DNA from 4 places in the Janthinobacterium breve genome. Region 3 is predicted to be linked to each of the others. Evidence: predicted binding sites of a transcription regulator. Region 3 holds the regulator's gene; each other region holds the start of a gene.
The links. The regulator sigma-54, encoded in region 3, starts transcription at its own class of promoters, with help from an activator protein. The targets are predictions, from matches to a motif close to TGGCANGNAANCTGCTTT.
Positions count from the first base shown of each region.

Region 1: ACQ4W0_RS15100 (circularly permuted type 2 ATP-grasp protein) is a predicted target of sigma-54. The motif match lies at 2,315-2,332, and genes of this name have one in related genera.
Region 2: urtA (urea ABC transporter substrate-binding protein) is a predicted target of sigma-54. The motif match lies at 2,730-2,747, and genes of this name have one in related genera.
Region 4: ACQ4W0_RS27375 (TorF family putative porin) is a predicted target of sigma-54. The motif match lies at 3,484-3,501, and genes of this name have one in related genera.

Region 1 is NZ_JBNYXY010000007.1:144,207-149,786, reverse strand. Features, by position in the region: gene ACQ4W0_RS15115 (TonB-dependent receptor) at 1-31, shown strand, start outside; gene ACQ4W0_RS15110 (hypothetical protein) at 137-1,012, shown strand; gene ACQ4W0_RS15105 (sensor histidine kinase) at 1,082-2,239, shown strand; gene ACQ4W0_RS15100 (circularly permuted type 2 ATP-grasp protein) at 2,368-3,822, shown strand; gene ACQ4W0_RS15095 (alpha-E domain-containing protein) at 3,816-4,760, shown strand; gene ACQ4W0_RS15090 (transglutaminase family protein) at 4,760-5,569, shown strand.
Region 2 is NZ_JBNYXY010000005.1:91,049-96,628, forward strand. Features, by position in the region: gene urtB (urea ABC transporter permease subunit UrtB) at 1-1,356, opposite strand, end outside; gene urtA (urea ABC transporter substrate-binding protein) at 1,424-2,677, opposite strand; gene ACQ4W0_RS10665 (DUF4349 domain-containing protein) at 2,879-3,667, opposite strand; gene ACQ4W0_RS10670 (transglutaminase-like domain-containing protein) at 3,684-4,391, opposite strand; gene ACQ4W0_RS10675 (DUF2760 domain-containing protein) at 4,561-5,148, shown strand; gene ACQ4W0_RS10680 (Hsp70 family protein) at 5,145-5,580, shown strand, end outside.
Region 3 is NZ_JBNYXY010000004.1:302,951-308,530, forward strand. Features, by position in the region: gene ACQ4W0_RS09385 (KdsC family phosphatase) at 1-473, shown strand, start outside; gene lptC (LPS export ABC transporter periplasmic protein LptC) at 519-1,130, shown strand; gene lptA (lipopolysaccharide transport periplasmic protein LptA) at 1,156-1,737, shown strand; gene lptB (LPS export ABC transporter ATP-binding protein) at 1,737-2,492, shown strand; gene ACQ4W0_RS09405 (RNA polymerase factor sigma-54) at 2,497-3,975, shown strand; gene hpf (ribosome hibernation-promoting factor, HPF/YfiA family) at 4,045-4,404, shown strand; partial or broken gene ACQ4W0_RS09415 (enoyl-CoA hydratase/isomerase family protein) at 4,558-5,580, shown strand, end outside.
Region 4 is NZ_JBNYXY010000015.1:133,955-139,534, reverse strand. Features, by position in the region: gene ACQ4W0_RS27395 (hypothetical protein) at 1-380, opposite strand, end outside; gene ACQ4W0_RS27390 (hypothetical protein) at 582-1,619, shown strand; partial or broken gene ACQ4W0_RS27385 (YifB family Mg chelatase-like AAA ATPase) at 2,089-2,952, opposite strand; gene ACQ4W0_RS27380 (accessory factor UbiK family protein) at 3,064-3,312, opposite strand; gene ACQ4W0_RS27375 (TorF family putative porin) at 3,582-4,349, shown strand; gene ACQ4W0_RS27370 (P-II family nitrogen regulator) at 4,361-4,699, shown strand; gene ACQ4W0_RS27365 (ammonium transporter) at 4,711-5,580, shown strand, end outside.

The sequences.
Region 1 (5,580 bases), on a different contig from region 3:
CGTTGTCGTATCGGGCAGCGTGGCATTCTAAACAGATCGCCGCCAGTGGCGTCACGAAAGCTGTCCGATGAACGGGGCAGCTTTTTTTTCGCGTGCGCGCCTGTGCCGGCACGCCCGATTCGGCGACAATGCCCGCATGAAACGACTCCCTGCCCTGCTGCTCTTGCTCAGCCTATCCCTGCCGGCTGCTGCCCAAAAGCAAGCGGCCTGCCCCTACGCCGCCTGGAAAAGCGGTTTCAAGGGCGATGCGCGGGCGCAAGCCACGTGTTTATTGCGTCCCGTCAAGCTGTATGCGCGCCTGGGCGACAGCGCGCCGCTGCCGGATTTTCTCGGTGTCCACATCGGCCAGCGCACGGGCATCGCCCCGGCCCGCCTGCGCGCCTGGCTGGCCGGGCAATCGATCAGCGAAGCGGACGTGGGCGGCGCCGTCGACGCCCCCCTGTCGCGCGCCGTGGGCCGGTTGGCGGCGCCCATGGCGCGGTACTTCGTCATCCATGACACCAGTTACCCGAATTTCCTGGGGGAATCCATTCCTGCCCACATCAACGATGCCGGCTGGGACTTCAACGACTTTGCGCTGCGCAATCCGGCGCTGGGCGGCGGTCCGAAAGGCCATGTGTATGTGAACCGCCTGGGCGGCTCGCTGCAAGTGCGCGACTTTGGCACGCCCGGCTACGCCAGCAAGCTGGAAAAGGACAAGCCGTCGCTGACGGGCCTGTTCCTGCACGTGGAGCTGGTGCAGCCGCGCAACTCCGTACCGGGCGGCGGCAAGGGCAACGACGGCCTGGCGCCCGATCCGGGCTTTACGCCCGCCCAATACGACCGGCTAGCCCTGCTGTACCTCGCCGCCAGCGTGCGCAAGGGTACGTGGCTGATCCCCGCCTTCCACGCCGTGCTCGATACGGGCTATGCGAACGGTCATGATGATCCACAGAACTTTTCCCTGGACGAATGGTCAGCCTCGCTTTCCCGCCTGCAGGCGGCCTTGCGGCAGCCCGATACTGAACAATAATGCCGTTTCCCTGGCGGCGGATTCGGTGCATACTATTGAAAGCATAGCCATTCCTGTCAGGGAGTTCAGGTGAATATTGCCACAGATCATCAGGCGGATCGCCAGGCAGGCGTACGCCATCCACTGCAGCGCGCGCGGCGCCTCTTTGCCATGCGCGACGCCGTCCTCAGCGTCTGGGAACAGCGCGTGCGCGCCAGCGTGCAAGGCGCTGACCAGTTGCTGACACCCATCCTCACCAATACCCTGCCCGCCTTTTTCGATAACCTGGCCGAGGCGCTGACCCCGGGTCATCCGCGCGAAAACGCCACCAGCAACAGCAACGTTCCCGCCGTGCATGGCAATGAACGGGCGCGCATGACCAATTACGGGCCGGAACAGGTGATCCAGGAATACCAGATCTTCCGCGACTGCTTTGCCGCCGTCGCGCATGAGTCCGGCATCACCCTGCGCGGCAAGGATTGGCAGGTGCTCAACGAATCGATCGATGTGGGCATCCGCGAATCGATACGCGAATTTACCAGCATGCACGAAGGCTTCCGGCGCCGCATCGCGGCCGGCCTGTCGCACGACATGCGCAATCCCCTGGCCGTCATCAGTACCAGCGCCCAGTTGCTGCTCAGGCCAGCGGACCCGGAACGGGTGGTCTTGCTGGCGCACAAGATTGCCGAGCACAGCAAGCGACTCGACAGCATGATCGAGGAATTGCTCGATAGCCTCAGCTACCACCGGGGCCAGCGGCTGCCGCTGGCCCTGAGCCAGTTCGACGTGCTGCCCGTGGTGCACGCCGTGGCCGGCCAGGTCAACCTGCAACGGCCCGACAAATGCCAGGTCAGCGGGCAATCCGTCATTGGCTGGTGGTGCGAGAATTCGCTGCGGCGCGCGCTGGAGAACCTGCTCGACAACGCCATCAAGTATGGCGACGACGCCCCCTTCAGCGTGCACGTGGAAGCGGTCCTCGAACGCCTGATCATGACCGTCCACAATGGCGGCCGCGCCATCGCGCCGGAACAGGCCGAACGCATCTTCGACTACCTGCGCCGCGAGAACGACAACCGCGCGCCAGGTTGGGGCATTGGCTTGCCTTTCGTGCAAAACGTGGCCGAAAGCCACGGCGGCAGCATCGCCGTCGACAGCGCACCCGAAACGGGCACCAGCTTCATTTTCGATGTGCCCGTCGATTGTCGTCCCTTCGTCCAGCCCGCCGACATCCCCAAGAGTGACAGCTAGCGCACCAAATCGGTGCGAGGAACGGCGCGACGCCACAAAAGTGGTCATATTTACACATGTTCACGGCCGCCCTGTTGGCACGTTTCCTGCTGAGCTATACCTAGACACGGCTCAAGGGAAATCACAACATGGCAAATTTTTTCAATGAAATGACTGCGGATGAAGTGAGTACGGACAGCAAGGTACGTGAACACTATCGTGAATTTGACAACTGGCTGGCGCAGCAATCCCCCGAGACCATCGCCCGCAAGCGGGCCGAAGCCGACCTGACGTTTCGCCGCGTCGGCATCACCTTCGCCGTGTATGGCGACGATGCCGGCACGGAGCGCCTGATACCGTTCGACACCATCCCCCGCATCATCCCAGCCGCCGAATGGGCGCAGATGCAGACGGGCCTGGTGCAGCGCGTGCAAGCCTTGAACATGTTCATCCATGACATCTATCATGGGCAAAACATCATCAAGGCGGGCATCATTCCTGCCGAGCAAATCTACAAGAATGCCCAGTATCGCCCGGAAATGCAGGGCATTGCCGTCGCTTCCGACATTTACGCGCACATCGCCGGCGTCGATATCGTGCGCGCGGGCCAGGGCGAATTTTATGTACTGGAAGATAATTTAAGGGTGCCGTCAGGCGTGTCCTACATGCTGGAAGACCGCAAGATGATGATGCGGCTGTTCCCGGAATTGTTCGCCCGCAACCGCATCGCCCCCGTCGACCATTATCCGGACATGCTGCTCGACAATCTGCGCTCCGTCGCCCCCATGGGCGTGGATGACCCCACGGTCGTCGTCATGACGCCCGGCATGTACAACTCCGCCTACTTCGAACACGCCTTCCTGGCCCAGCAAATGGGCGTGGAACTGGTCGAAGGCAAGGATTTGTTTGTCAACGACAACTCTGTGTACATGCGCACCACGCGCGGACCCAAGCGCGTCGACGTGATTTACCGTCGCGTCGATGACGATTTCCTCGACCCGCTGGCCTTCCGCTCCGATTCCTCGCTGGGCGTGCCCGGCTTGCTGTCCGTGTATCGCGCTGGCCGGGTGACGTTGGCGAACGCCATCGGCACGGGCGTGGCCGACGACAAGTCGATCTACCCTTTCGTGCCCGACATGATCAAATTCTACCTGTCGCAAGAGCCGATTCTGAACAACGTACCCACCTATCAGTGCCGCAAAGGGGCCGATTTGTCCTACGTGCTGGCGAACCTGGCAAAACTGGTGGTCAAGGAAGTGCATGGCGCGGGCGGCTATGGCATGCTGGTGGGGCCGGCCTCGAGTGCCGCGCAGATCGAGGATTTCCGCCAGCGCCTGCTGGCCAATCCGGGCGGCTATATCGCCCAGCCCACCCTCGCCCTGTCCGCCTGCCCCACGTATGTCGAGGCCGGCATCGCGCCGCGCCATATCGATTTGCGCCCGTTCGTGTTGTCCGGCAAGACGATTTCCATGGTGCCCGGCGGCCTGACCCGCGTGGCCTTGGGCGAAGGCTCGCTGGTGGTCAACTCATCGCAAGGGGGCGGCACCAAGGATACCTGGGTACTCGAAGCCATTCCCGCTTTTGCAGGAGAAAAAACATGCTGAGCCGCACTGCCGATCATTTGTTCTGGATGGCCCGCTACACGGAGCGGGCGGAAAACACGGCGCGCATGCTCGACGTCAACATGCAAACCTCGATGCTGCCCCAGTCCGAGCAGGACGCCGAGCAGGGCTGGCGCGCCACCCTGGGCATTTCCGAGTTGCAAAGCGCGTATGACCATAAATATGGCCGCTTCCACACGCGCGACGTGCTCGACTTCATGGTGCGCGACCCGAACAACCCGTCGTCCATCCTGGCCTGCCTGACGGGCGCGCGCGAAAATGCCCGCGCCGTGCGGGGGACCTTGACGACCGAAGTGTGGGAAATCCAGAACGCCACCTGGCTCGACATGCAGAAGCGTTTGAAAAGCAATTTGCTGGAAACGGACCCCAGCCAGTTCTTCGAGTGGGTCAAATACCGCTCGCACCTGTCGCGCGGCGTGACCCTGGGCACCATGCTCAAGGATGAAGCCATCCACTTCATCCGCCTGGGCACCTTCCTGGAGCGGGCCGACAACACGGCGCGCATCCTCGACGTGAAGTTCCACGGCGCGCGCGACACGTCGAAAGACATCACACAGCGCGATTTTTACTACTGGGCGGCGCTGCTGCGCTCCGTTTCCGGCTTTGAAATCTACCGCAAGGTCTACCGCGACGTGATCACCCCGGCGCGGGTGGCGGAATTGCTGATGCTGCGCGGCGACATGCCGCGTTCCCTGCTGGCCTGCATGGATGACGTGGTGGAAAACCTCAAGCATATCCGCAACGATGTGTCGGCCGATACGGAACGGTTCGCCGGTAAATTGCATGCCGAGTTAAAATTTGGCCATATCGACGACATCATGAAGGCTGGCTTGCACCATACATTGACGCAATTTCTGGAAAACATCTATGACCTGGGCAACCGAGTCAGCCGCGACTTCCTCGTTCCCTTGGCGGCCTGATGCAGCTCACCATCCGCCACGAAACTCATTACGCCTACAGTGCGCCGCTGGCCTACACCATCCAGCAGCTGCACCTGACGCCGCGTATCGAACCGCAGCAGCGCGCCCTGTCCTGGCAAATCACCACGCCGGGCCGGTGCCACGCCTACACGGATGCCTACGGCAATCTGTCGCACATGCTGACCATCAGTGGCAGCCATCAGTCGCTGAGCCTGGTGGCGCATGGCGTGGTGGAAACCATCTATCCGCACAAGGGACGGCTGAACCTGGTCGACACCCTGTCACCGCTATTGTTTACCATGCCGACGGCCCTGACGCAGGCCAACCCCGCCATCCTGGAACTGGCGGCCGCCAGCCTGCCCGACCAGCGCGTGACGGCGGGCACGGGCCATTTGCTGCGCCTGGCCGAGCACATCGTCGGCAAGGTGGCCTATGAAAGCGGCGCCACCATGGTCACCACCACGGCTGGCGACGCCCTGGCCCTGGGGCGCGGCGTGTGCCAGGACCACGCGCACCTGTTTTTGGCTTGCTGCCACGCCTGGGGCATCCCCGCCCGCTATGTGTCCGGCTATATCGATCCGGGCACGACGGGCCATGCGGCCAGCCATGCCTGGGTCGACGCCTGGACGGAAGACACGGATTTCGCGGGCTGGGTCAGCATCGACGTCACGCATGCGCGGCTGATGACGGATGCGTACTGCCGCCTGGCCATCGGGCGCGACTACGATTCGGCGGCGCCCGTGCGCGGCGTGCGCCAGGGTGGCGGCACGGAAACTTTGCGCGTCGATGTGCAGATCGTGCCCGTATAGTGGCAAGAATG
Region 2 (5,580 bases), on a different contig from region 3:
CAGTTGCGACAGGGCCACGCCGCCCAGCCCCGCGATGCCGGAACCGAGGCCGAAGGTCAGCATGTCGACCTTGCCCGTGGCCACGCCCACGCAATCGGCCATGCGGCGGTTTTGCGTAACGGCCCGCACAAACAGGCCCAGGCGCGTCTTGTTCAAAATCAACCACACAGCCACCACCACGACGACGGCAAAGACGATGATGGCCAGCCGGTTGTACGGCAGCACGAGGCCGCCCAGCACGGTGACGCCACCCGACATCCAGGCGGGATTGGCCACTTCCACGTTTTGCGCGCCAAAGATCGTGCGCACCGTCTGCATGAGGATCAGGCTGATGCCCCAGGTGGCCAGCAGGGTTTCCAGCGGCCGGCCGTACAGCCAGCGGATGACCGTGCGCTCGAGCACCACGCCCACCAGGCCGGCAACAAAAAAGGCGGCAGGCAGCGCGGCCAGCAGGTAGGCCTCCTGCATGCCGGGCAGGTAGGTGCGGAAGAACAGCTGGCACAGGTAGGTCGTGTAAGCGCCTATCATCAGCAGCTCGCCATGCGCCATATTGATGATGCCCATCAGCCCGAACGTGATGGCCAGCCCCAGCGCGGCCAGCAGCAGCACGCTGCCCAGCGAAATGCCGTAGAACACATTACCGGCGAATTCCATGCGCGACACTCTTCCCTTGATCTGGCGCATGGTGTCGATGGCGGCCAGCTGCACGGACTCGTCCGGCTCGCTGGCGCGGCCATCCACACCCTTGTCCAGCATGGCTTGCAGCACGGGCAGCAGGCGCGCGTCGCTGCTGCCCGCCAGCGCCTGCACGGCGGCCTTGCGCGTGGCGGCATCGGGTGCCTGCAGGCTGGCGCTGGCGATCAGCACCTGCAATAGTTGTTTAATGTCAGCATCGCTTTCCCGCCCCAGGGCGGTGCGGATCAGGGGGAGTTGTGCGGGATCGACAGCCTTTTGCAAGGCTTGCGCCGCCGCCAGCCGGGCGCTGCGCTCCGGCGCCAGCAGCTGCAAGCCCGACAAGGCGCCCGCCACGGCGGCGCGCAAGCGGTTGTTGACCATCACGCCATCGATGCCGTCGGGCACCGGACCAGTCTTGCCACTTGCCGGATCGTAAGCTTGCTCGCCGTCGACCACATACACTTTGCCATCGGGCGCGGCATACAGGCTGTCATCCTGCAAGGCTTGCAACACGCGGGCGGCCTCGGGCGTGGCCAGCGCGGCGATCTGCGCCACGGCCTCGACGCGGGCATCGGGGTCGTCGCCGGACAGCGGTTTCAGTAGCTCTGGAGGGATGGCGGCCTGCGCCATGGATGACAGGCACAGGCAGGCGAAGACCAGCAGCGATGTGAATAGCCTCATTGAGTTCCCGGGAAAGCGTTGATGGTCAGCACCACCGGACGCATGCCCGATGATGCCGGCGTTGCTTTTACAGCTTTTGCTTGCCCTCATTGCCCTTGATATACGGGCTCCACGGCTGTGCGCGTATTGCTTCCTTGGTTTTCCACACGACATTGAATTGCCCATCGGCCTTGATCTCGCCGATCATCACGGGCTTGTGCAAATGGTGGTTGGTCGCGTCCATTGTCAGGGTGAAGCCCGATGGAGCTTTCATGCTCTGGCCCGCCATGGCGGCGATCACCTTGTCCGTCTCCGTCGATTTGGCTTTTTCCACCGCCTGCGCCCACATGTGGATGCCCACATAGGTCGCCTCCATAGGGTCGTTCGTCACCACGGAACCCGCGTTCGGCAACTTTTGCGCTACCGCATACGCCTTCCACTGCTTGATGAAGGCCATATTCGCGGGGTTCTTGACGGATTCGAAATAATTCCATGCCGCCAGATGACCGAGCAGCGGCTTGGTATCGATGCCGCGCAACTCTTCCTCGCCCACGGAAAAAGCGACGACGGGCACGTCCGTGGCTTTCAAGCCCGCGTTGCCCAGTTCCTTGTAGAACGGCACATTCGAATCGCCATTGATGGTGGAAATGACGGCCGTCTTGCCGCCCGTGGAAAACTTCTTGATGTTGGCCACGATGGTTTGATAGTCGGCATGGCCGAACGGCGTGTAGACCTCGCTGATATCGCTATCCTTGACGCCTTTGCTTTTCAGGAAGGCGCGCAATATCTTGTTGGTGGTGCGCGGATACACGTAATCCGTGCCCAACAATACGAAGCGCTTGGCCCCTCCGCCATCCTTGCTCATCAAGTATTCGACGGCGGGTATCGCCTGCTGGTTCGGCGCGGCGCCCGTATAAAACACATTCTTTTCCAGCTCCTCGCCCTCGTATTGCACCGGGTAAAACAGCAGGCTGTTGAGTTCCTTGAACACCGGCAAGACGGATTTGCGGGACACGGACGTCCAGCAGCCGAACACCACGGCCACTTTATCTTGCGCCACAAGCTGGCGCGCTTTTTCCGCAAACAAAGGCCAGTTCGACGCGGGATCGACCACCACGGCTTCCAGCTTCTTGCCCAGCACGCCACCCTTGGCATTGATTTCAGCGATCGTCATCAGGGCCACGTCTTTCAGCGACGTTTCGGAAATGGCCATGGTGCCCGACAGGGAGTGCAATATGCCCACCTTGATGGTATCGGCGGCCAGGGCTGCCTGCATATAGGTGGACGTGGCCAGGGCCAGTGCGCCGGCGGCGGCCGCTTTCAGGATGATGCGTCGTGACATGGGGACTCCTGTGATAGGTTCGTGGGGGTCGAGCTGGGCATACGATGTTGTTAAAGCAGAATACATGCCAGCACCGGCAGGCGTCCGCCATGGTGCACGCGGCCAGCGCCGCACGAAAAAAAAACCTGGCTGCACAAGGACTGTGCAGCCAGGTTTGAAATTGCCGTAAAACGGTGCGCGGCAGGCATCAATCCTTGTGTATCACTCCTTGCGCGGCACTCCGCGCAAGCGGCGCCAGCCCTTGCGGCCCAGCGGGAACAGCAGCATGAAAGCGATCAGCCACGGCAGGATGTAGGCCATGGCCGTGATGGCGTTGGCCACGCCTTGCGACAGGTTTTCCGTGAAATTGCCCAGCGCGCGCTTGACGGGCCGCCAGAACGATTGCTTGCCTTCGGCGCTGATGGCCACGTTCAGCAAGTCCGTGTCGATGCGCTGCATCAACAACGCGTTGGCCGCCGTCGCCTGCTCCAGTTCCACTTGCACGGTCGCCAGCTCCTTGGTCACCTTGATCAGGGCGTCGACGTTCGCGCCCGAGCGTTTTTCCAGGTCCTGCAATTGCGTTTGGTACTGCTTGAGCATGTCCAGGCGTTTCTTGCTGTCAAGCACGGGACGACCGAGGTCTTCCACCTTGGTGCCTTGGCTGGTGACATCGCCTTCGGCCGCGACCAGCGCGACGAGCTTCTTGATGCCGGCCGGCTTGGCGCGCATGCTGATGCGCGCATGCACGTAACGGCCGCCGTCGATGCTCGAGTCGAGCAGCAGACAGCCATTGTCCGTATCGGCCTTGCAGGCGGCGACCACTTTTTCATACAGGGGCCGCACTTGCGCCTCGTTCGTATCGACGCTGACATTGTGTTCATAGGCAAGAAATTCGCTGCCTTTTTCCTTGCCATCGAGACGCGCGGCGCTGGACTGCCCGGCGCTCTCGCCCTTGCCGCCGCAACCGGCCAGCAGCAACAGGCCGATCAGGCTGATATACACTTTTTTCATGATTTCTTTCTTCGAGTTATTTGTGCCGCGGCAGCAATTCAATATCGGGCAGATGCGCCGCCACTTCCTGCACGGTCGCATAGCCGGTCAGCGCAGCCACCACCTGCGGCAGCGGTGCCGGCCAGATTTCCGGTAAATCGCGTTCCTCGGGCGCCAGCACGGGAAAGGCCAGCTGCTCCTGCGGCGGCGTGAAGGCGGCAGCGACGCCGGGCTTGTTGCCGCGCGCATCAATGCGATACCAGCCAAACTCTTGCAGGTACACGGCGTTCAAGCCATGCAGGCAAAACGGCGGCCCCGCTTCGCCCACGGCCAGGCGTTGGTAGCACAGGCCGGCAGGAATGCCATTGGCGCGCAGCAGCGCGGCCAGCAAATGGCTCTTCGCATAGCAATAGCCGGTGCCATGCTGCAAGACATCGGACGCGCGGCAGGTGACGGGATTGCGCTGGTAGTCCCAGCTGTGGGCGATCTCGTCGCGCACGAAGGCAAAGCAGCGGGCCGCGATGGCGGCGTCGCCCACCGCGCCTGCCGCCAGCTCGGCCGCCCTGGCACGCACGGCCGGATGGTCGCTGTCTATGTAGATGCTGCTGGCTAGATATATGGAAAAGTCGGGGGGAAAATCGGTGGACATGGCATCAAGGTCATGCAAAAAGATAATGCGCGATTCTAGTCGAAACAGGTCGAAATCGAGCGTTTCCTTGCGCAGGAACAAAGAAAATGCACGCATCAGGTCGGCTGAACGGGGGGCGGCGGCTTTGGCAGCGGCGCCGTAGCTGGTATCATGCGGGCAAACGCAGCCAGCCATATTGGCGCGGCACATGCACTACCATGCGAAGCGGCCCCGCCCTCCAGCGCGCCGCCGACGCCACCCTACAGATCAGAGAAACGAGTTCCCTATGAGCACACCATCGTCCCACCCATCGTTCTGGCGCCGCGTCCCGCTGGCTTTCGGCGCCTTCTTCAGCACCCTGTCGGACGCCGCCTATGCGGCCCGCGTGGAAAAACTGTCCCTGCCCGAGGCTGCGCCTGTCGCGCCGGCCGCTCCTGCCCCGGCGCCCGCCCCCGTGCCGACGCCGGCCGCCGCCCCCGTCATATTAAAAGTAGCCACGCCGGACGCCGCCCTGCAACTACTTGCCTTACTGCAACGCGAAGCGCGATTGATCGACTTTACCCAGGAAAACCTGGGCAGCCATGCCGATGCCGACATTGGCGCGGCCGCCCGCGTCGTGCATGAAGGCTGCGCCAAGGTCATGCGCGAATACTTCACCATCGAGGCCGTGCGCCAGGAAGCCGAGGGCAGCCGCATCGTGCTGCAGGAAGGTTTTGACAGCGCCCAGGTCCGCCTGACGGGCAACGTCGTCGGTTCGGCGCCGTTTACGGGCACCCTCAGCCACCGCGGCTGGCGCGCCTCCAGCGTGCGCCTGCCGAAACTGAGCGAACAGCACGACGCCACCATCCTGGCCCCGGCCGAGGTGGAACTGTGAGCGATACCGTCAACCCTACCCCGCGCTACGCCATCGGCATCGACCTGGGCACCACCCACAGCGCCCTGTCGTATGTGAACCTGGTCGAGAGCGACGGCGAAAAGTCCAGCCACGGCGTGCTGAAAGTGCCGCAGCTGTCGGCGCCGGGCACCGTCGAAGATCTTTCACTGCTGCCATCGTTCGTCTACCTGCCGCACGCCGACGAAGTGACGGCGGGCGACCTGGCCCTGCCCTGGGTCACCGAGGAAGCGGAAGCGCCATTCGTCGTCGGCGAAATGGCCCGCAGCCGTGGCGCCACCACGCCCATCCGCTTGGTCTCCAGCGCGAAAAGCTGGCTGTGCCACCCGGGCGTGGACCGCCGCGCGGCCATCCTGCCGAACGACGCGCCGGCGGAAGTGGCGCGCATTTCGCCCATCACGGCCGCCACGCGCT
Region 3 (5,580 bases):
TCGATGGGGTGCTCACCGACGGCAGCCTGCATTTCGGCCCCGATGGCGAGATGATGAAAACGTTTAATGTGTATGATGGCCTGGGCATCAAGCTGCTGCAGGAATCGGGCGTGCAGACGGCCATCATCAGTGCGCGCCGCTCGGCCATCACGGCGCGCCGCGCGCAAGACCTGGGCATTACCCATGTACACCAGGGAGGTCACGACAAGCTGACGCCGTTTCGCGAACTGCTGGCGCTGACGGGCTTGACGGAAGAGCAATGCGGCTATATCGGCGACGATGTCATCGATGCGCCCATCCTGCGCCGCGTGGGGTTTGCCGTCAGTGTGCCGGGCGGGCGTCCGGAAGTGCAGGGACTGGCGCACCATGTGACGCAGGCAGGCGGCGGCCGCGGCGCGGTGCGCGAGATCTGTGAATTCCTGCTGCGCGCCCAGGATAACTATGCGCGCGTTATGGCGCCGTTCCTGGAGTGAGGCGCATTGCCTCGCCGCCAGTGACATTTGAAAGAGTGAAACCCTATGCGTAAGCCAGGAGGCGCCCATCGCTGGCGCATGATTTTTACGGTGCTGGGGGCCGTCGTCTTTGCGCTGGGCAGTTTTTGGCTGCTGGAAGTGATGAACAAGAATGCCCAGGACATCACGGCCAGCAAGCATCTGGATGAGCCAGACTATTTCATCACCAATTTCAGCCTGGTGCGCATGGACTTGACGGGCAAGCCCAGCTACATCGTGTCGGGCATCAAGCTCACGCATTATCCGCTGGACGACTCATCCGATATCGACCAGCCTTTCGTGCGCAAGCTCACGCCCGGCATGCCGCCGATGAACATGAATGCGGAACTGGCGCATATCGACCAGGACAATACCCGGCTGCAACTGCACCGCAATGTCGTGATCGACCGGGTGGCCAGTCCGAAGGCGCAGAACCTGACAGTCAAGACGGAAGCGCTGACGGTGTTCCCGGATGAGGAAAGAATGGAAACGGACGTGCCTGTCGATATCCTGACGGGCGCCTCGCGCATCAATGGCATAGGCATGAAGGCCAATAACGCCACCGGCGTGGTGGAAGTGCAGAATGCGCTGCGCATGGTCCTCCCGCCGAAACCGCGCCCGGCCGCGGCGGCAAAATGACAGAATGAAACAAGGAAACCATACTATGAAGAACATCTTGCTGTTGACCGTATTTTCTCTGGCCATGATGGGCGTGGCGCATGCCGAAAAGGCCGATTCCGAGAAGGAAGCCGTCATCACGGCACGTAGCGGCCATGTCGACGACGTCAAGCAGGTGCGTACCCTGACGGGCGACGTCGTGCTGGTCAAGGGTACCCTGACCATGAAGGCGGGCCGGGCCCTGATCACGGAAGACCCGCAAGGCTACCAGTTCATTACCTTCTGGGCCGATCCCGGCAAGCTGGCCACCTTCCGCCAGAAGCGCGATGGCGCGGGCGACCTGTGGGTGGAAGGCGAAGCGGAGCGCGTGGAATACGACAACAAGACGGAAGTGGTGAAACTGTTTTCCAGGGCCAAGCTGACGCGCCTGGAAGGCACAAAAGTGACTGACGTGGCCAATGGCGCCTTCATCTCGTATGACAGCCGCAAGGAAGAATTTGCGATGGAAAATTCGAATAGCGGCACCAGCACCCCGGATGGCGGCAGCGTGCGCATGGTGATCCAGCCGAAGCCCAAGGCACCGGCGGCGGAGAAAGCGCCGGCCACGCCCGCGCCAGGAAAGAAATAATGGACAATACACGTTGCGGCAGCACCCTGATCGTTCGCGGGCTGCAAAAAACCTATGGCAAGCGGCAAGTCGTACATGATGTCTCGCTGCAAGTCGAGTGCGGCGAAGTGGTGGGTTTGCTGGGCCCGAACGGCGCCGGCAAGACCACCTCGTTCTACATGATCGTCGGCCTGGTGCCGTCGGACGGCGGCACCATTGATATCAGCGGCGTGGATATTTCCCGCCTGCCCATCCACCGCCGCGCGCAGATGGGCCTGTCGTATCTGCCGCAGGAAGCATCCGTGTTTCGCAAGCTGACGGTGGAAGACAATATCCGCGCCGTGCTGGAAATCCAGACCGTCGAAGGCCGTCCCCTGAAGAAGGCCGAGATCGAGGAGCGCCTGGATAAATTGCTGGCCGACTTGCAGATTGAAAAGTTGCGCGAGAACCAGGCGCTGTCCCTGTCGGGCGGCGAGCGGCGCCGCGTGGAAATCGCCCGCGCGCTGGCCACCGACCCGCGTTTCGTGCTGCTCGACGAGCCGTTCGCCGGCGTCGACCCTATCGCCGTGATCGAGATCCAGCGTATCGTGCGTTTCTTGAAGGAGCGCAATATCGGCGTCCTGATCACCGATCATAATGTGCGCGAGACGCTGGGTATCTGCGATCGTGCCTACATCATCAACCAGGGCTCGGTGCTGGCGTCGGGACGCCCCGACGACATCATCGCGAACGAGTCGGTACGCCGGGTCTATCTGGGCGAACACTTCCGCATGTGAGCCAATGAAACAATCATTGCAGCTGCGCACTTCGCAGCACTTGGCACTGACGCCGCAGTTGCAGCAATCGATACGCCTGTTGCAATTGTCTACCCTGGAATTGCACCAGGAGCTAGAGCAATTGCTGACGGACAATCCCTTGCTCGAGCGCCTCGACGATCCGCTTGACCGTTCGCTGCGCCTGCTGTCCGACGGCGCCTTGAGTTCCACGGCCGCGCCGGCCGAAGCACCGCCGCAGCCGCCAGGCCAGGAGGCGCCCGCGGCGCCGGCCGAAGCGGAAACCTTTGATGGCGAGGCGGGCGACAGCCCGGCCGCAGCGGATGGCGGCGACAGCGATTGGAGCGAGGCGAGCCGTGGCAAGGCGCCCGACGACGAAGATTCCCGCCCGCAACTCGAAGCCCATCACTGCACTCTGCGCGAACACTTGATGGAGCAGATGCGCGTGACGGTGCTCGAATTGCGCGACCGCGCGCTGGTCGAGCTGATCATCGACGCGCTCGACGACAATGGCTACCTGGAAGAGACGCTCGACGACATCCTGGCGCGCCTGCCGCAAGAGCTGGAAATCGACGCTGACGAGATGCGCACGGCCTTGTCTCTGCTGCAAAGTTTCGATCCGCCCGGCGTAGGCGCGCGCAATGCGTCCGAATGTCTGGCGCTGCAAATCAAGCGTTTGCCGCATATCGCCATGGTGACGCGGCGCATGGCCCTCGTTATCGTGGAAAAGCACCTGACCTGGTTTGCCCAGCGCGATTTCAACAAGCTGAAAAAAGCCCTCGATTGCGACGAGGAAGACTTGCGCGAAGCGCAGACCGTGATTCGCCAGTGCAATCCGCATCCGGGTGCCGTCTTCGCCTCGGACGTGTCCGATTACGTGGTGCCCGACGTCGTCGTCAAGCGCGCGCGCAATGGCTGGCAAGTCACCCTGAACAATGACGTCATGCCGCGCTTGCGCGTGAACGCCATGTACGCCAACTTGCTCAAGCAGGGCAAGGGCGAGGGCGCCATGGGCGCACAGTTGCAGGAAGCCAAGTGGCTGATTAAGAATATGCGCCAGCGTTTCGACACGATCCTGCGCGTGGCGCAGGCGATAGTAGAAAGACAAAAGAACTTTTTCTCGCATGGGGCCGTCGCCATGCGCCCCCTTGTGCTCCGTGAAATAGCTGATACACTGGGTTTACACGAGAGTACTATCTCGCGGGTAACAACTCAAAAGTACATGTTGACCCCGCATGGCATGTTCGAGTTGAAATATTTCTTTGGTAGCCACGTCGCCACCGAAGCGGGGGGCGAAGCGTCATCGACGGCGATACGGGCATTGATCGTGCAACTGACAGGAGCAGAAGACCCTAAGAATCCTTTATCCGACAGTAAGATTGCGGACATGCTGGGGGAGCAAGGCATGGTGATTGCGCGACGTACTGTTGCCAAATACCGGGAAGCGTTGAAAATTCCGCCAGTGAGCCTGCGTAAGTGTTTGTAAGTTTTTTTCGGTTCCTCTGCGGGCCGGATACGATGGACCGCATGAACCCGATCATCTTTAGGAGTGTGTATGAATCTCACCATCAGCGGACATCATCTCGAAGTCACACCAGCCATCCGTGAATACGTACAAACGAAGCTGGAGCGCGTGAAACGTCATTTCGATCAAGTCATCGATATTGCCGTGATTCTGACCGTGGATAACCTCAAAGAGAAAGAAAAACGTCAAAAGGCCGAAGTCAACCTGCGTCTGAGCGGCAAGACCGTCTACGTGGAAAGCCTGGCGCAAGACCTGTATGCCGCGATCGATACCCTGATCGACAAGCTGGACAGGCAAGTGATGAAGTACAAAACCAAAGTGCAAGGGCACGGTAAAGAGGCGATCAAGCATCTGCCAGACAACTCGGACGAAGAATTCGCCGCCGCTTAAGCGGCCTGCGACTTTGAACCGGTTGTGATCAACTAAGGGCGCACATTGCGCCCTTTTTTGCGCCTGTCGCCCTTGTCGGGTAGCACCATGGGAATGCAATGTTCCGTCTGAAGGCGCTAGAATGTTTGCACTTTTACTTCTTTCCTGCCTGCCATGAGCGACTTCGTCCAGACTTCCATCCGCAACCGCACCGGGCATATCGTGCTCGACCGCCCGAAAGCCCTGAATTCCCTGTCGCTGGACATGGTGCGGGTCCTGAGCGCGTCCTTGCTGGGCTGGCGCAACGATCCGCAGGTGGACGCCGTCTTCATTCGCTCCAGCAGTGAAAAAGCCCTGTGCGCCGGCGGCGACATCCGTTTCTTTTATGATGCGGGCCTGGCCACGCCGCAAGAGGGCAGCGCCCAGCTGGAAGATTTCTTTACGGAAGAATATGCCTTAAATCATTTAATTCATTTCTATCCAAAACCGTATATTGCCGTGATGGATGGCGTGGTCATGGGCGGCGGCATGGGCGTGGCGCAAGCCGGGCCCGGCAACCGCCTGCGCATCGTTACGGGCCGCACGCGCATGGCCATGCCGGAAGTCAATATTGGCTTGTTCCCGGACGTGGGTGGCAGCTATTTCCTGTCCCGCCTGGCGGGCCAGCTGGGTCTGTACCTGGGCTTGACAGGTCTGACGATCAACGCGGCCGATGCCTTGTACACGGACCTGGCCGATGTGTACCTGCCCGAGGCGCGGATGGGGGCGCTGCTGGCCCTGTTTGAATCGACGCCGGGCTAGGCCTTGCCGGTGGCCATCAAGGCCCTGGCCGCACCGTTCCAGGCCGAGGCGGGCGTTTCTGCCCTGGCCACGGCGCGCGTGGCGCTGGACCGCCACTTCAGCGCCCCTTCGGTGGCCGCCATCATGGCTTCGCTGGCGCAGGACGACAGTGCGTTCGCCGGCAAGGCGCTGGCGGCCATGCGATTGCGTTCGCCGCTGATGATGTCGGTGACACTGGAATTGCTGCAGCGGGGCGCCCATCTGGGCGTGGCAGATTGCCTGCGCATGGAGCGCAGCGTGGTGCGCCACAATTTCGAGCATGGCGAAGTGCTCGAGGGCGTGCGCGCGCTGGTGGTCGACAAGGACAATGCGCCGCGCTGGAATCCTGGCAGCCTGGACGAGGTCGACGCGGCCATG
Region 4 (5,580 bases), on a different contig from region 3:
AATGGCGGAGCACGGCGTTTTTGCCTTGCTTCGGACAAAGAGGTAAACCGCCATCCGCTCTCGTTGAAGTTGAGAGAAAACTCTGTTGGTTCGAGATCCAATTCCCCTTTACATCGATCATTTTTCCACACGGTGCCTACACGTACCTGACCAAGTGAGGTCAGGGGTATCCGTCTATGTGCAACCTTATCACCGATTACCCCCGGTGAAATATACTCTCGGAAATGGACGAGGACGTGTGGTTGGGAATTGTCCTTAGGATTTTTGTAAAAACCGGAATACCACCAGGCAACCATCACATCGTTACCGAAGTCAAGAGTGCCCTGGATTCTGATTGCAGTGCTAATTTTTTTGAACTTATGCTTGAACTGAATCGGCATGCTGTCATATCGTGTGCCCATGAATGACCGTGATACGGTTATCCACAGCTGGCGATTTAAAAATGTTGTAGTGAGGCAATTATGGCATCTATTTAGGGAGCGTCGCAGTTATTTTGAAAAAGTCACATGCGGATGGCAATTTCGAAGGGGAGTCCGAAGCTCTAGGCACCGATTTCGCTCAAAACCGCACTGGTTTTCCGTATGGCAACCAGTTATGCTGGGAAACCATCAACAATACCCCGCTATATGACTAACTCCCGGATCCTGTACGCGTATTGCAAAGAACTTAATGAGATCGTAAGCATTGACACCGCTCGTAAGTATTTTGTGTGTGAAGAACCCGCACTTGAGAGCTATCACTTCTTCTGCGATGATGTGAATTGCGCGGGTGGGGCGAAGCCAGTACGCGTCACTGGTGTGAACTACAGAGTCCCAGCTTCGGAGTCTGCGAAGTACGTCACGGCGCACTATCGACTTCTCGATAGCCATCATCAACTATGTCATTGGAATATAGATGCGGATTCGGATGCGCTACGTCCAGGGGAGACTGACGACGATGCGAAACAGCGGCGGTTACGACGGAAGCTTCACGATCTCGTTACGGTGTTTGACCCGGAGCTTGCGGAAGATGATGGGGTAGGACGGCACCGGATACAGCAACCCGCGAATCTCGACAAGGACGTAGATGCCCAAGGACGACCTCCTCGTCACACAAATGGCGACGATGCCGACAATTTGTTAGGCGGGTACAATCGAACGAATCAATTGAGTCGCTTGGTTGAGACATACAAGGAGGCAAAAGTTACGTTGACGAAAGAGGAGTTCAACGAGCTTGAGATTCGTATTGTCAACGAGGGAGTGTTGAGGCTGAACGAGTACTTTTGCCGACTCGCGCGGGCATCGTATGAGACCCGTAATCGAGTGATTTTTGGTGGCGCGACCTTGGTAGGCCGCTATGGACAAGGCTTCAAATTCAAGTTCTATGACAAGGTTGCTAATACGACGGTGTATTTATATGTGAGCCCAGCAAAAATGGCTGGATTCCGCTTCCGTAAATACCTGGAGTTGTCTCTTTGCCGTGCCACGGAAGTAAAGTATTTCACTATATATGCGCTTGGTACTTTGGTCGCTGGTAATCGCGAAGGAAACTCGGACCTGGTCGTTGATGATCTGCGTCATCTTTCACTTGTACTAGGGCCGGAAATTTTGCCATTTGTTAGTGAGTCCAATGCTTTATAGCCTGGCGCGGAGCTCGTCGATGATATAGAACGCGTCCACTGCGTCATACACGGTCATCACCGGATCACGTGCTAAGCAAATGTCACATTGAGTCGGTGGTGTAAAGCTTCCGGAGATTGCGATGGTAAGACTTACCAACCCTGTGGCACCTTCCACATCAACAGAGACGTAGGACTGGTCTCCAATTCTGTATGGCCGGACTTTCCAAGATGGCCCCGCCCCAACTGCCAGCCGCAGAGATGAAATCATGCTATTAAGGATATCTTTGCCCCTAGGCAAGATAGACGCTTCAGTGATTGGCCCTACAGAGAAAAGTGGCATATTTTCCTTAATTGGTATTTTGTTAATTTCCCGGCGCCCATTAGGACATGAATTCTCATATATATTCTGGGATGACCTCGGATTCTTGTGGCAAGCGTGAAATGTCGCAGTTATTTCGGATATGTCGCAGCTATTTCGAAAAGTCACAGCCGCCGCCCACCAGGGCCACGCCGGACGCCGTCTGGTGCGGCGCCCTATAGGGACGACGTTTCCAGTGTTCAACCTTGAAGTGGCCGCCCAGCGAATGCACGGCCGCCGATTCCAGCGCCTCTTCATCGCTCATGGGCGGCAGCACGCCGGGGAAGCGGCTGGCCAGCATGGTCTTGCCTGCGCCCGGCGGCCCCACCATCAGGACGTTATGGCCGCCCGCGGCCGCCACTTCCAGTGCGCGTCGCGCCTGCAGCTGCCCCTGCACATCGGCAAAGTCGGGATACGCAAAAGCGTGTGCTGCCAGCACGGGTTGATGGCGCTGCAGGGCGGTCTGGCTGGCGGACGCGGCAAAATGCGCGCAGACCTCGAGCAGGCTGTGGGCGGGATAGATGCAGGCATCGCTGACCAGCGCCGCCTCGTCCGCGTTCGCTTGCGGCAGGATGAAGGCGCGCGGCGCGCCCGATTGGCTGCGCTGCATGGCAAAGGTCATGGCCAGCGCACCACGGATGGGGCGTAGCTGGCCCGAAAGCGACAGTTCGCCCGCGAATTCATAGTGGTGTAACTGCTCGTCGGGCAACTGGCCGGAGGCGGCCAGGATGCCCAGCGCAATGGGCAAGTCGAAGCGGCCCGATTCCTTGGGCAAGTCCGCAGGCGCCAGATTGGCCGTAATGCGCCGCGCCGGCATCTCAAAGCCGCAGTTTTGCAACGCGGCGCGGACGCGGTCGCGCGATTCCTTCACTTCTGTATCCGGCAGGCCGACAATGGTAAAGGCGGGCAAGCCATTGGCAAGGTGGACTTCGACACTTACCTCGGGTGCCTCCATGCCGGCCAGGGCGCGGCTTTTCAGGACGGCCAGACTCATCAGACTCCCCTGTGGCGCGAGCGCGGTCAGGATCAGTCTAGCGCTTGCAACGCTGTCAGGCTTGAGGTATGCCAGCAAGGCCGTCTATAACACGACCTTGCCGGCGGTACTTCATGCCTTTGGTTCGTTCAGGCGCGTTTCCAATTCGATCAGGCGCAATTCCAGTGCGTCCAGCTTGGCGCGGGTCTTGGCCAGCACTTGTGCCTGGATATCGAATTCCTCGCGCGTGACGAGATCGAGGCGGGCGAAGCCCTGGGTCATCATCGATTTCACGTTTTTCTCGATATCCTTGGCAGGCGAGTTTTCGATGGCTTGATGGATCTTGCCTTGCAAGTCGTTAAAGAAGGTATTCATGTCCATGGTCAGTCCTTTTATGGTGCAGCCTGTGCATCGCACCATTGCGGTGCACAGCGGCGTTAATCTGGTGCGAAACTGGGCGGTTCATTGTGCTTCAGCAGCCTGTATCCGCAGTCCTGGCGGCTTGCCGGGTAGATATGGACGGAAATGCACCTGTCAAGGTGGCAAGAGAGCTGGCACGTATTCTGCTAAAGAAGTGATGAACGCTTTGTGATCTCCAGCCAAGATTTTAAACCTCAACCGCTTTAAAAGTTCAATAAAAGGAAATCGCCATGAAGTATCTGTCCAAGAACATGACTTTAGTAGCAGCGTTGACGCTGGCCATGACCGCCATGTGCGGCAGTGCCATGGCCCAGGATGCAGTGGCAGCGCCTGCTGCGGCCGAAGCCGTACCTGATAACGTGGTGAGCTACAACGTGGCGCTGACCAGCGACTACCGTTACCGCGGCGTGTCGCAAAGCCGTCTTGACCCTGCCATCAGCGGCGGTGCCGACTATACCCACAATCCGACGGGTCTGTACGTGGGCACCTGGCTGTCGAGCATCAAATGGATCAAGGACGGCGGCGGCGATACCAATCTGGAATGGGATATCTACGGCGGCAAGCGGGGCGAGATCAGCAAGGATTTTACCTATGACGTGGGCGGCCTGTACTATTTCTATCCTTCGAATGGGCTGAGCACCAATGCCAACACCTTCGAGCTGTACGGCCAACTCGGCTATGGCCCTATGTATATCAAGTACTCGCACTCGACGAGCAATCTGTTTGGCGTGCCTGACAGCAAGAACAGCGGCTACCTCGATGTGGGGGCCAACGTGGAAGTGCATGATGGCTACATGTTGAACCTGCATGCCGGGCGTCAGAAGGTCGAGCACAACGATGCTCTCAGCTATAGCGATTACAAGATCGGCGTGACCAAGGATTTCGGTGTGGTGACCGTGGCTCTGGCCGCCGTCAAGGCTAATATCACGTCGCTGGCACCGAATGGCAAGAACCTGGCGAAATCCGGTCTCGTGCTGACCTTGTCCAAAACCTTTTAAGCGAGACTGCCATGAAAATGATTACAGCAATCATTAAACCGTTCAAACTGGACGAAGTGCGCGAAGCCTTGTCGGCTATCAATGTACAAGGCATTACCGTCACCGAAGTCAAAGGGTTCGGCCGTCAGAAAGGCCACACGGAACTCTACCGTGGCGCTGAGTATGTCGTCGATTTCTTGCCAAAAACAAAGATTGAAGCGGCCGTTGATGACGCCATTGTTGACCAAGCCATCGAAGCGATCGAAGGTGCCGCGCGTACCGGTAAAATCGGCGATGGCAAGATTTTCGTCTACAACCTGGAACAAGTCATCCGCATCCGTACCGGTGAAACCGGCAACGAAGCGCTCTAAGGGGAATATTGATGCATAAAAATATAACAAAATTGCTCGCCGGGATAGCCTGCCTGTGTGCGTTTGGCGTCGCCACACCGAGCTTTGCCGATGCGCCCGTCAAGACGGAAGCGGCCACGACCACGGCCGTCGCCGCCCCCGCCGTGACGCCGGTTCCTGACGCCGCGCCCGCTGCCGCAGCTCCCGTCCCGGCCGCTGCCGCGCCAGCCGCTGCCCCTGTCGCCAACAAGGGCGACACCAGTTTCATGATGATCAGCACCTTGCTGGTGATTTTGATGACCATCCCCGGCCTGGCCCTGTTCTACGGCGGACTGGTGCGCTCGAAGAACATGCTGTCGGTGCTGATGCAAGTGTTCATGGTGTTCGCGCTGGTCATCGTTCTGTGGTGCATCTACGGCTACTCGATCGCCTTCACGGAAAAAACCGCCTTCTTCGGTGGCTTCGACCGCTTGTTCCTGAACGGCATCTGGGATCCGGCCAAGGGCACGTTTGCCGCCGCTGCCACCTTCAGCAAGGGCGTCGTGATTCCCGAGTTCGTCTTCGTGGCTTTCCAGGGCACCTTTGCTGCCATCACCTGCGCACTGATCGTCGGCGCGTTTGCCGAGCGCGCCAAGTTTTCCGCAGTTTTGGCCTTCGTCGTGCTGTGGTTCACGTTCGCTTACCTGCCAGCGGCCCACATGGTCTGGTTCTGGACGGGGCCTGACCTGATCACCAATGCCGCCACCTCGGCCAGCGAAGCCCTGAAGGCGGGCTGGATCTGGCAAAAAGGCGCGCTGGACTTCGCCGGCGGCACCGTGGTGCATATCAATGCCGCCGTCGCCGGCCTGGTGGGCGCGATCATGATCGGCAAGCGCGTCGGTTATGGCCGTGAATCGATGGCG